2 regions of the Halobacillus amylolyticus genome follow, and region 1 is predicted to be linked to the other one. Evidence: riboswitches for the same ligand, from Rfam matches in the RefSeq annotation. Region 1 holds a riboswitch; the other holds the start of a gene.
The links. Region 1 has a riboswitch for S-adenosylmethionine ahead of MUO15_RS00860 (YezD family protein). Riboswitches for the same ligand answer to the same signal wherever they lie in the genome.
Positions count from the first base shown of each region.

Region 2: another riboswitch for S-adenosylmethionine. It lies ahead of MUO15_RS07795 (hypothetical protein); the one in region 1 lies ahead of MUO15_RS00860 (YezD family protein).

Region 1 covers NZ_CP095075.1:147,735-153,885, reverse strand. Annotated here, with positions in the region: gene metH (methionine synthase) at 1-2,000, shown strand, start outside; SAM riboswitch class I at 2,117-2,224, shown strand; gene MUO15_RS00860 (YezD family protein) at 2,379-2,546, shown strand; gene metC (cystathionine beta-lyase) at 2,696-3,901, shown strand; partial or broken gene MUO15_RS00850 (5-methyltetrahydropteroyltriglutamate--homocysteine S-methyltransferase) at 4,017-5,102, shown strand; gene MUO15_RS00845 (homocysteine S-methyltransferase family protein) at 5,249-6,151, shown strand, end outside.
Region 2 covers NZ_CP095075.1:1,478,229-1,484,379, forward strand. Annotated here, with positions in the region: partial or broken gene MUO15_RS07780 (DEAD/DEAH box helicase) at 1-991, opposite strand, end outside; partial or broken gene MUO15_RS07785 (M14 family metallopeptidase) at 1,130-2,316, shown strand; gene MUO15_RS07790 (DinB family protein) at 2,333-2,818, opposite strand; gene MUO15_RS07795 (hypothetical protein) at 2,834-3,121, opposite strand; SAM riboswitch class I at 3,472-3,578, opposite strand; gene argH (argininosuccinate lyase) at 3,668-5,041, opposite strand; gene MUO15_RS07805 (argininosuccinate synthase) at 5,034-6,151, opposite strand, start outside.

The DNA of each region.
Region 1 (6,151 bases):
TAGTCAATGAATATGGGCTCAATGAATCCGATATTATATTCGACCCTCTCGTCTTCCCTGTTGGAACAGGCGATGAACAATACATCGGTTCCGCTAACGCAACAATTGAGGGAATCCGTTTGATCAAGCAGAAACTGCCAAAATGTCAAACCATTCTAGGTGTCAGCAATGTCTCTTTTGGTCTCCCACCAGTTGGAAGAGAAGTGCTGAATGCCGTTTATCTCTATCATTGTACAAAAGCAGGTCTTGATTATGCAATTGTGAATACGGAAAAGTTGGAACGTTATGCCTCTATAGCAGAAGAGGAAATTAAACAAGCAAATGAGCTTCTTTTTCAAACGACTGATACTACACTCGCTACATTTACAGCTTTCTACAGAGGAAAGAAAAAGGAAGTAAAAGCACCAACTTCGACAATGAATCTACCTGAAAGATTAGCTCATTATGTGGTGGAAGGAACAAAGGAAGGGTTGATTCCCGACCTTGAGAAGGCACTAGAAACTTATCCGACGCCATTAAAAATCATCAATGGTCCACTTATGGCTGGCATGGCTGAAGTAGGGCGTTTATTCAACGACAACCAGCTCATTGTCGCTGAAGTTTTGCAAAGTGCAGAAGTCATGAAGACATCAGTCGCTTACCTTGAGCCACATATGGAAAAAGGCGACACGTCAAATAAAAAAGGGAAAATTCTTTTGGCCACGGTTAAAGGCGACGTTCACGACATTGGTAAAAACCTCGTGGATATTATTTTAAGCAACAATGGTTTTGACGTCGTCGATCTGGGCATCAAAGTAACCCCTTCCGATTTAATCAAACATATTCACGAAGAAAAGCCAGACGTCATTGGGTTGTCGGGCTTGCTTGTAAAGTCAGCTCAGCAAATGGTTTTGACTGCTCAGGATTTGAAGCAGCAACAAATCGAATTGCCGATATTGGTAGGAGGCGCTGCCCTCTCAAGGAAGTTTACCAATACAAAAATCGCCTCACAATATGATGGATCCGTTTTTTATGCAAAAGATGCCATGGACGGACTTGCTCTATCGAATCGGCTCAGTGATCTGGAGGATCGTGAGCTGCTCATTCGCGAACAGCAAGAAAAACAAGCAAAAGTTATAGCTAGAAGTCATGTCAAAGCTCAAGCTCAGTCGGCAACAGCTGTAGCCGAAAAGCCGGTGTCAAAAGTATCTAAGACAGTTCCGGTTTATCAACCGCACGATTTTGAACTGCACATTTTACGAGATTACTCGGTTGCTCATATTGAGCCTTTTATTAATATGCAGATGCTGATTGGACATCATTTGGGGCTAAAGGGTAAATTCTCAAAGTTGCTGGAAGAGAAAAATAATAAAGCACTTCAACTAAAAGAGGTCGTCGATGAATTACTTGTAAAAGCGCAAAAAGAGAATTGGATTCAGCCGTCTGCACTTTATCAATTCTTTCCAGCTCAATCCGATGGGGATGATGTAATCATATATGACTCCGTTGATCAACAAACGATCATCGAACGTTTTACTTTTCCACGCCAAAACCGTGATCCCTATCTTTGTTTAGCTGATTATTTGCGCCCAGTCTCAAGCGGTGAAGTGGACTACGTAGGATTCTTCTCTGTAACAGCTGGAAAAGGGATTAGGGAGCGTTCTCTGGACATGAAACAACAGGGAGAATATTTGAAAAGCCACGCCCTGCAGGCATTGGCATTAGAATCGGCAGAAGGATTGGCTGAACACATCCATCAACTTATGCGTGATAAATGGGGATTCCCTGATCCGACAGACTTTACGATGCAAGAGCGTTTTTCAGCTAAATACCAGGGACAGCGGTATTCTTTCGGTTACCCAGCTTGCCCGGATTTGGAGGATCAGAGAAAATTATTTCAATTGATTAGACCGGAACAAATTGGGGTCGAATTGACAGAGGAATGTATGATGGAACCAGAGGCCTCGGTAACGGCCATTGTGTTTGCTCATCCTGAAGCGCGTTATTTCAATGTGCATTAAGAGATATGAGTAGCAATACCCTGTTGATTTTAGAATAATTTAAATTTTTGCATTAAATGATTGACAAGGAATGTTAATACGTGTAAATTATAGGATAATCAAATTGATAACGATTTTTCTTATCCAGAGAGGTGGAGGGACTGGCCCATTGAAACCTCGGCAGCAGACTTTAACTAAGTACTGTGCCAATTCCAGCAAGCCGTGCAGGCTTGAAAAGATAAGAAGAGAAAGTAACGTTCTACTTAACCTCTTCTTATTACGGAAAGAGGTTTTTTATTTTGATTTTTAGTAAATGTTTATCTTGCTGATTGGACTTACCAAAGGCAAAAGATACAGCGAATTACATCTTACATTAATTTGCAAGCAGGAGGTAATGGTATGAAAAGTACTCTCGAAAAAAAGATTAATGACATTGTTTCAGCCTTAGAGAACATAGAATATGGTTCGGTAGCCATTACGGTACATGATGGGGAAATTACACAAATTGATTACACAGAAAAAAAACGTTATCCACTAAATAAAAAATCTAACAAAGACAATGATTAGCTCAAAACTGAATATTGCTCATGCTGATTAGTCAACTAAAGGCATCTTTATTTTCGATAACGATCGGGATATAAAGGTGCCTTTTTGATGGAAGAGTTAATTTTAATAATACAAATCTCTTGAACTTTAGACAGGGAGGAAAACTTACTATGGGTTCTTACAAAGATCAACTGGAAACCAGATTCATTCACGCTTCAACTCATGGAAATAAGGAAAATAAAACAGGGGCCGTGAACGTCCCTATCTACTTGTCATCCACCTACCATCAGGAAAACTTCGATACGTTTGGTCCATATGATTACAGCAGATCAGGCAACCCAACAAGGCAAGCATTGGAACAAACCATTGCAAACCTGGAAGGTGGTAAAACAGGATTAGCATTCGCATCAGGGATGGCAGCTATTTCTTCTGCATTTATGCTCCTTTCTTCAGGTGACCATGTCCTAATCTCAAAGGACGTTTACGGTGGAACGTATCGTCTGATCACAGAAGTATTGAGAAAATTCAATATTGAGCACACCTTTGTTAACATGACCGACCTTAACGAAACATGCCGTGAAATTCGACCGAATACAAAGGTTATTTATATAGAAACCCCTTCTAATCCCTGCTTAAATATTACAGATATAGAAGGAATCGTAAAATTAGCCAAAGCACATGGTTGTCTAACTTTTGTCGATAACACTTTTATGACACCTCTTTACCAGAACCCGCTTCAATTTGGCGTCGATCTTGTCCTTCATAGTGCTACCAAATTTTTATCTGGTCACAGCGATATTATTGCGGGCCTGGCGGTAACTAAGAATGAAGAACTTGGTGAAAGATTAGCATTTATTCAAAACTCATTTGGTTCGATTTTAGGCGCACAGGATGCCTACCATTTAATTCAAGGGATCAAAACATTAGGTGCTCGACTGACACAATCTTCGGATACAGCACTAAAAATAGCAACCCATCTTAATGATCACCCTTTAATTAGTGAAGTCTACTATCCTGGTCTATCCTTTCACCCTGGTCATCCTATACACGTACGGCAATCGAAAGGGTCTGGAGCACTTCTATCTTTTCGGTTACCTAATAAAGCAGCAGCGAAAGCATTTGTTGAACATATTCGCCTGCCTGTTTTTGCTGTCAGTCTTGGTGCAGTGGAGTCGATTCTATCCTATCCTGCCACCATGTCACATGCAGCTATGCCTGAAACAGAAAGAGAAGCAAGGGGAATTACCGATGGACTGCTTAGGCTCTCTGTTGGACTCGAGCATGTAAATGATCTAATCGAGGATATCGATCAAGCCCTAGAGGCAGCCACCCAATTGAGAAAGGAGAAACGTATTTTATTAAAACATAGGGGTTGATTCAGTTGCAGTACATTTAACTTGTAAGTTTAGAGTCATCAAATAAATCATTAATGGAAGAAGGAATAATTATGAGTAATAGCGAAACTCCAGCGTTAAGAAACAAAGCAAAGACACTCCCCCATTTCGAGCGGATCAGGTAGGAAGCCTATTAAGATCAAAAAGAATTGAAAAAGCACGTATTCAAAAAGCAGCTGGTGATATTGATCGTGCAGAATTGCGTGTAATTGAAGATGCGGAAATTGTTAGAATCGTAGAAAAGCAAAAAGAAATCGGTCTTGAAGCTGTAACAGATGGCGATTTTCGTCGGGCTTGGTGGCATTTTGATTTCCTCGAAGGTTTAGACGGCGTCGAAGGATTCGTCCCGGAAAAAGGACTGGAATTCCATAATATAGTTACCAAAGCTTATGGAGTTGAGGTCACGGGTAAGATAGATTTCACTGATCACCCTATGCTCGAGGATTACAAGTTTCTTCATAGTATTGCTGGGTCACATACAGCAAAGTTCACAATACCAAGTCCTAATATGCTTTTCTTTAGAGGCAAAAAAATTGAAGAATTCTATGATACTATAGAAGGATTTATTCATGATTTAACTTTGGCATACAAAAAAGCAATTCGTGCCTTCTATGATGCAGGTTGTCGCTATCTACAGTTAGACGACACAGCCTGGTCCCTGTTTTTCTCTGAAAATGGGAATCACTTAATTCGAACATGGGGATTTGAACCTGAGGAACTAAGTACGACCTTTGCAAACATCATTAATGAATCTATTGCTGATCGCCCTGATGATCTAACCATAACGCTCCACATTTGTCGAGGCAATTTTCAGTCAAGCTATGCCAGCACTGGAGGATATGACGCTGTCTCAGAAACAATATTTAATGGACTCGATGTTGATGGCTTATTCCTTGAATTCGATGATGAACGTTCCGGCAGCTTTGAACCACTCCGCCACGTTAAACGCTCTGATTTGCAAATTGTTCTCGGTGTTATAACATCTAAATTTGGAGAGCTTGAAGATGCAGATGCAATTAAAAAGAGAATAAGAGAAGCTTCCCAATTCGTTGATCTCAGCCAATTGTGTTTAAGCCCACAATGCGGATTTGCTTCCACAGAGGAAGGAAATTTACTAACGGAGGAGGAGCAATGGGAAAAGCTAAAACATGTGATTACGATCTCTAAGGATGTATGGAAGTAAGATTTTTATATAGAAGCCAATAACTGACTTACTAACTCATAATGAAGGACTTAAAAAGAGAAGGATGATTTACATATGATCCCCTTCCACTTTTTGAACAACCTCTTTAAATGAAATTTTTTATTTACTAAGGAAGGATGATGAAGATGAAAAGATCATTAGAACAGCGTTTACAGGACGGGCCAGTGATTTGCGGGGAAGGATATTTATTCGAGTTAGAGCGGAGAGGATATTTACAAGCAGGGTCATTCGTACCTGAGGTTGCACTAGATAATCCACAAGCCTTAAAACAGACGTATCGTGATTATATGTTAGCTGGATCAGATGTCGTTTTAGCTTTTACGTACAATGCCCACCGTGAAAAAATGCGCATTATTGGCAAGGAGGACCTGTTGGAACCATTGAACCGACAAGCAATTCGTCTAGCTAAGGATGTAGCAAAAGAACACCCGGAAGAAGAAGCGCTAGTAGCTGGTAACATTTCGAACACAAACTTGTTTAACCCTGAAGACCCGCAGTCAATTGAAAGTGTGCGCAGCATGTTTGCTGAAATGGTCGGATGGTGCAAAGATGAAGGCGTGGACTTTATAAATGGGGAAACCTTCTATTATTATGAAGAAGCAAAAATCGCTTTGGAGGAAATCACCAAACAAGGAATACCTGCTGTAATCACTTTTGGTCTGATGGGAGAAAATGTCCTGCGCGATGGATACTCTGTTGAAGAAGCGTGCCGTTTGTTAGAGGGGCAAGGCGCCCTAGTTGTCGGAATGAACTGCTTTCGCGGACCGGCAACAATGCAGCCGTATGTAGAAAAAATCCGTCAAACAGTCGATGGTTATGTCGGAGCATTGCCGATTCCTTATCGAACATCGGAGGATCACCCTACATTCTTCAATTTGCCTGACGGAGGCTGTGCTTGCAGCCTTCCAACCGATACAACCTTCCCAACGTCACTGGATCCACTCTACTGTAACCGGTACGAGTTAGCCCAGTGGGCAAAAGAGGCTCATGACATCGGTGTGAACTATATTGGCTTGTGTTGTGGAGCT
Region 2 (6,151 bases), 1.3 Mb from region 1:
CCTGTTCTGCCAATTCGGTGGATATAACTCTCGGCATCTTGCGGCACATCATAGTTAAAAACATGGGTAATCCCTTCGACATCCAGCCCCCTTGCTGCTACGTCTGTCGCAACCAAATATTGAATTTTCGCATCACGGAAACGCTTCATCACTTTCTCTCGTTTCGCTTGAGACAGGTCCCCGTGAAGCTCATCAGCTTCGAATCCTCGACTGAGCAAGGCTTCATTCAGCTTTCTAGCCCTCCTTTTTGTCCGGCAAAAAATCAAGGCTAGAAAGGGCGGTGTTCACCCATAATCTTTAGTAAAGCATCTTGTTTAGCCCGGTCCGTTGTTTCATAGACAAGCTGCTTAATCTCTGACAAGGTAACTGTCTCTGATTTAACCGTTACGCGCTCCGGATTTGTTAAATATTTTTTCGCTAGGGAGTTAACCTGCTGTGAAATCGTAGCAGAAAAGGCGCTCGTTTGCCGGTTTGCAGGTGTTTGCTGTAAAATAGCGGCCACATCAGGGAGGAAGCCGGCTTCAAGCATTTGATCTGCCTCATCCAACACGACATGTTCAACAGCGCCCAAGTTTAACGTCTCCCTGCGTAAGTGATCAAGAAGGCGCCCAGGCGTAGCCACAACCAGGTGAGCTCGTCCATTTAATTTATGTGCCTGCTTGGCGACATCTTGTCCACCATAGACGGCCAGCACATTCACATCCTTAGGGAGCAGCTTTTCCGCTTCACTTGTTATTTGCAGGGCAAGCTCCCTCGTTGGGGTAACAATCAACCCCTGAACTTCAGATCTCCCGACATCTATTTTTTGTAAAATTGGCAGTAGAAAGGCAAGCGTCTTCCCTGTTCCAGTCTGTGCCTTTGCAATAACATCCTTCCCATCCAGAAGCCTCGGAATTGTTTTTTCCTGAATGGGGGTGGGGGCCGTTACTCCATGGATTCTAAGCCTTTCAACTAATGCGCCTTCTATCTCAATATCTTTAAATGTTTTCATCTCATTCACTTCTTTCCTCATTTCCTCCTTCTATTCTAACTGAAATCTTTAAGCTGTGAATGCTTTTGTAAAAATAACCTCATGTACTCGTTTCAAAACCCATATAATATAGGGAACAACAATGTTAGGGGGCCATAAATGGATATTCAAGTAAGACAAGGAGATACACTTTGGTACTATGCCAATACATTTAATGTTCCTTTATCCTTAATTATTGATTCTAATCCTTCTGTTATTCCTACTAATTTAAATGTAGGCCAGACTGTAAGAATACCTGGATACCGTTCCTCCATCTACCAAATACGGCCAGAAGACACGTTTTATAAAATTGCTACAGCTCATCAAATTTCTTTAGACAATCTGCTTCTATTGAATCCAACTGTCAATCCAACCTCACTACAAGTGGGACAAACGATACAAATTCCCAAGCGAGTGACCACACCTGTTGTGAATGGCAATCAGAATTATGACTTCCAGGTTTTAACGAATCATTTAAACCAGCTTTATGAGCTGTATCCTTTTATTAGGAGAGAAGCGATCGGAAATAGCGTTATGGGGAAAGACTTAGTGGAGTTACAAATTGGGCGAGGACCAAGGGTGGTTCACTGGAACGGCTCCTTTCATGCTAACGAATGGATAACGACAGCCATCATTATGGAATTTTTAAACACATATTTACTATCACTAACGAATAGAGAAACCATTCGTGGAAGGCTGATGAATCCTTTTTATGATCAGATCACCTTATCTATTGTTCCGATGGTTGATCCCGATGGCGTTAACCTCGTACTAAACGGGCCTCCTGAAGGTGAATTCGGAGAGCTCGCTCTACAAATTAACAATGGCAGTTCCGATTTTAGTGGATGGAAAGCTAATATACGTGGAGTTGACTTAAATAACCAATATCCTGCCATGTGGGAGGTAGAAGCTGCCCGCAAACCAACGGAACCAGCCCCCGCGACTTTCCAGGTTATCAGCCGTTAACGGAACCGGAGAGTATTACAATGGCAGAATTAGCCGGAACTCGTTCCTTTGATAAATTGTTGGCTTTTCATACGCAAGGGGAAGTCATTTATTGGGGATATGAAGGGCTTGCCCCACAAAGGGCTGAAGTGATTGTGAATGAGTTTGAAAGAGTAAGTGGTTATGAACCCATCCAGTTTATTGATAGCTATGCTGGATACAAGGATTGGTTTATTAAAGTATGGCAGTGTCCAGGTTATACAGTTGAATTGGGAAGCGGCGTTAACCCCCTCCCGCTAAGCCAATTTGAAGAAATTTATCAAGAAACACTGGGGATATTTTTAGCGAGCATTTATATGTAGATAAGATGCCTGCTCCTCAGGCATCTTTATCATTGAGAACTTGTTTAATTTGCTCAAAGTGATGCACGTCATGCTGCATAATCCCTTCCAAGTATTCATATAAACTTACTTTACTGGATTGCAAAGATATCGCCTCTTCGTAGCGAATATCCTCAATATCATTTAATCGATTCACAAGCTCACGTCTCGTTTGCTCGAATAAATCAACCGTTTCTTCCTTACTGTCATTGCGTGCTTGAATAGCTGCTTTCTCATTCATTACTTCAACATCAGGCGGCACTGGCATATCCTGTGAGGTGAACAGGTACGGCAAACGTTTATTTATAATAAATTCATCCCATAGCACAAGATGGCGTACAACTTCCGCTACGCTCCATTTACCTTGTTCAATTGGCAGCCTCCATGATTCCTCCGGCAGTTGACTTAAGGATTGTACCCAATCAATCGAATCTTCGAAATGTCCAATGACCTGCTGTTTTTTTGAAAAACCTTGACCATTCATAACGCCACTCCTACTCTAGTTACTTTCCACTTCAGACTGATCCATATGTCCGTCATGCTCCTCAATAATGCTTAAGGCACTTTTGTACCCCTCTTCCTTCACATCAAATTGTAGTAGATGGGTCAAATGGCGATCTGAGCCAGGATTTTTGAAATTGCTTAATGGAACTAATCGAGCCAACAGCGATGAATCATCTGGGATTGGTTCAACAAGCTCGTTCTCAATTTCAATCTTTTGCAAGGAAGCTTTAGCACTTTCAGCATCATTCTCCGTCTTAAAATAGGCCTCTACGTGTTTAGTCATATCGTCATATCCTTTCATCGTTTTTACTGTTATAATAGCCCTTTTTCACCCATCTCAAACATACTGCCGTTTATCCTCATAAAACATGACTAACACACAGGTATGGTATGACGAGATGTTTTAAGAAGTGACAGTTGGCCTTAACCGTGATGCTTCCAATGCTATTGGCTAGCACTTTAATTACCGCATCCTCCATGGGGATTGTGTAATCCTAATCGTACGTCTCGATGAGTTACTTTCGGTTCCTTAGACCGCTTTAGCCACTCGTCCTTATTCATCCCATATCACCCGCTTCTTGAATAATAAAAAGCCCCTTTCAAAATGAAAGAGGGTGAAGGTTGTACTTCGACCTCTCATCTTCCGAACACAAACTATGTCCGTTGGAAGTAGCACCGTGTCGATAGACCGGTTGCCGGGCGTCAAAGGGCCAAATCCCTCAGCCTGCTCTAGATAAGAGTAAGTAAACGTTATTAAGTTACTTGTCATGTTACAAATAAACCATACTAAAGTCAATAGTATTCAGAATATTGACAAAGTTAAATTACATTATTTAATGTGCTGCTTTGCCAACTCAAGCTGTTGTGCCACCTGTTCAAATCCTGTGCCACCTTCACTTTTCCGGGCAGCCACAACCTGTTCGGGAGCTAGTTTTGCAAAGATGTCCTTTTCAAACAGCTCAGAAAATTCCTTATACTCATCAAGCGTCAAATCAAGCAAATATTTATTCTTTTCAATTGCATAAAGCACAATCTTACCGATCACCTCATGAGCCTGGCGAAACGGCAACCCTTTTACGGCCAAATAATCTGCAATATCGGTTGCATTCGAATAATCCTCGTTCACCGCCTGACGCATATTCGCCCCCTTCACTTCCATTGAAGCAAGCATCGGAGCAAGCAAGGAAAGCGCCCCATCAAGCGTCTCCACCGTATCGAACATCCCTTCCTTGTCCTCCTGCATATCCTTATTATAGGCAAGCGGAAGACCCTTCAGAAGCGTGAGCAGCCCCATCAGATTACCGTAAATCCTTCCTGTCTTGCCACGCAGCAGCTCAGGCACATCCGGATTCTTCTTCTGCGGCATAATGCTCGAACCCGTACAAAACGCATCATCAAGCTCAATGAAATCAAATTCCTGACTGCTCCAAAGAATCAATTCATCCGACAGTCTTGAAATATGTGTAATTAAAATGGATGAGATCGACAAAAATTCCAGGATGAAATCCCGATCGCTGACGGCGTCCAATGAGTTTGGATAAACGTTATCAAATCCGAGCGTCTCCGCCGTCATCTTTCTATCGACAGGGTAAGGCGTACCAGCAAGTGCCGCCGCACCAAGCGGCGACCAATCAATCCGTTTCACACTGTCCTTAAGACGCTCCTTATCGCGCTCAAACATCCAAAAATAGGCAAGCAAATGATGGGCAAACGAAACCGGCTGTGCTCGCTGCAAGTGTGTATAACCAGGAATGATCGTTTCGACATGAGATTCCGCCTGGCTGACAAGCGCCTCTTGCACCGCTTCAACAAGCTGAATGAGATAAGTGGTTTTTTCCTTCAAATATAAGTGCATATCAGTCGCTACCTGGTCATTCCGGCTTCTCCCTGTATGGAGCTTGCCGCCAACAGGACCAATCTCATCGATCAACAGTTTTTCAATATTCATATGAATGTCTTCATGTTCAACAGAAAACGTCACTTCTTCGTTCTCAACTTTCTTTTGGATAATGTTTAATCCTTCTATGATTTGTGCAGCTTCCTCCTGAGAAATGATCCCACACTTTCCAAGCATATCGACATGCGCAAGACTGCCTTTTATGTCCTGTAGAGCCAGCCTGTCATCAAAACCGATCGAAGAGGTGTACTCTTCGACCAGCTTATTGGTTGGTTTAGTAAATCGTCCGCCCCAAAGTTTACTCATGCACACTCACCGGCTGCTCATCAGCCTTCTTCGCCCCTGCTTTATGCACATCAGCATGCACTTTCGTCGGCAGTCCCCATAATTTAATAAATCCGACCGCGGCATCATGGTCAAAGGCATCTCCTTTCGTATACGTGGAAAGCTTCTCATTATAAAGGCTCACTGGAGATTTTTTCCCGATCACCTGATGATGTCCCTTGAACAGCTTCACCTTAACCGTACCTGTCACCACCTGCTGTGTTTCCTCAACAAAAGCTTGCAAGGCCGGTTGGAGTGGGGAATACCATAGACCGTCATAAATCAATTTTGACATTTGCTGATCAATCGTTGCTTTGTACTGGGATACTTCTCTCGTCAATGTCAAAAACTCAAGTTCTTTATGGGCATTGATCAAAATCATCGCCCCCGGGTTTTCGTACACTTCTCTTGATTTAATCCCGACGAGACGATTTTCAGTATGGTCAATACGTCCAACCCCATGCATGCCGCCTAAATCATTCAATTTCTCAATCAAAGGAACAATATCCATTTGCTCGCCATTTAAGGCAACAGGAATCCCACTACTAAACTCGATATCTATGATATCCGGAGTGTCAGGTGTTTTTTCAATCGGATTCGTCCAAGCATAAGCCGCTTCTGGCGCTTCCATCCAAGGATCCTCCAGAACGCCCGCTTCACAAGCACGTCCCCAAATATTCGCATCGATTGAAAATGGGTTATCCAAGTTAACCGGGATTGGAATACCTTTTTCCTCAGCGTACTTAATTTGCTCATCACGCGTCATTCCCCATTCTCTGACAGGTGCAATGACTTCAAGATTCGGGTTGAGCGCTTGAATCGATACTTCAAATCTAACCTGATCATTTCCCTTTCCAGTACAGCCGTGCGCGACGGCAACAGCACCCTCCTGCTCAGCCACCTCCACTAATAGTTTTGAGATTAATGGACGCGATAGGGCAGAAGATAGCGGATACTTCCCTTCATATAGAGCATTTGCTTTAAGTGCCGGCATTAAATAGCCCTCGGCAAGAAGCTGTTTCGCATCTACCATGATCGCCTTGATTGCCCCAACATCAAGCGCCTTTTGGCGAATCGTTTCAAGATCCTTTC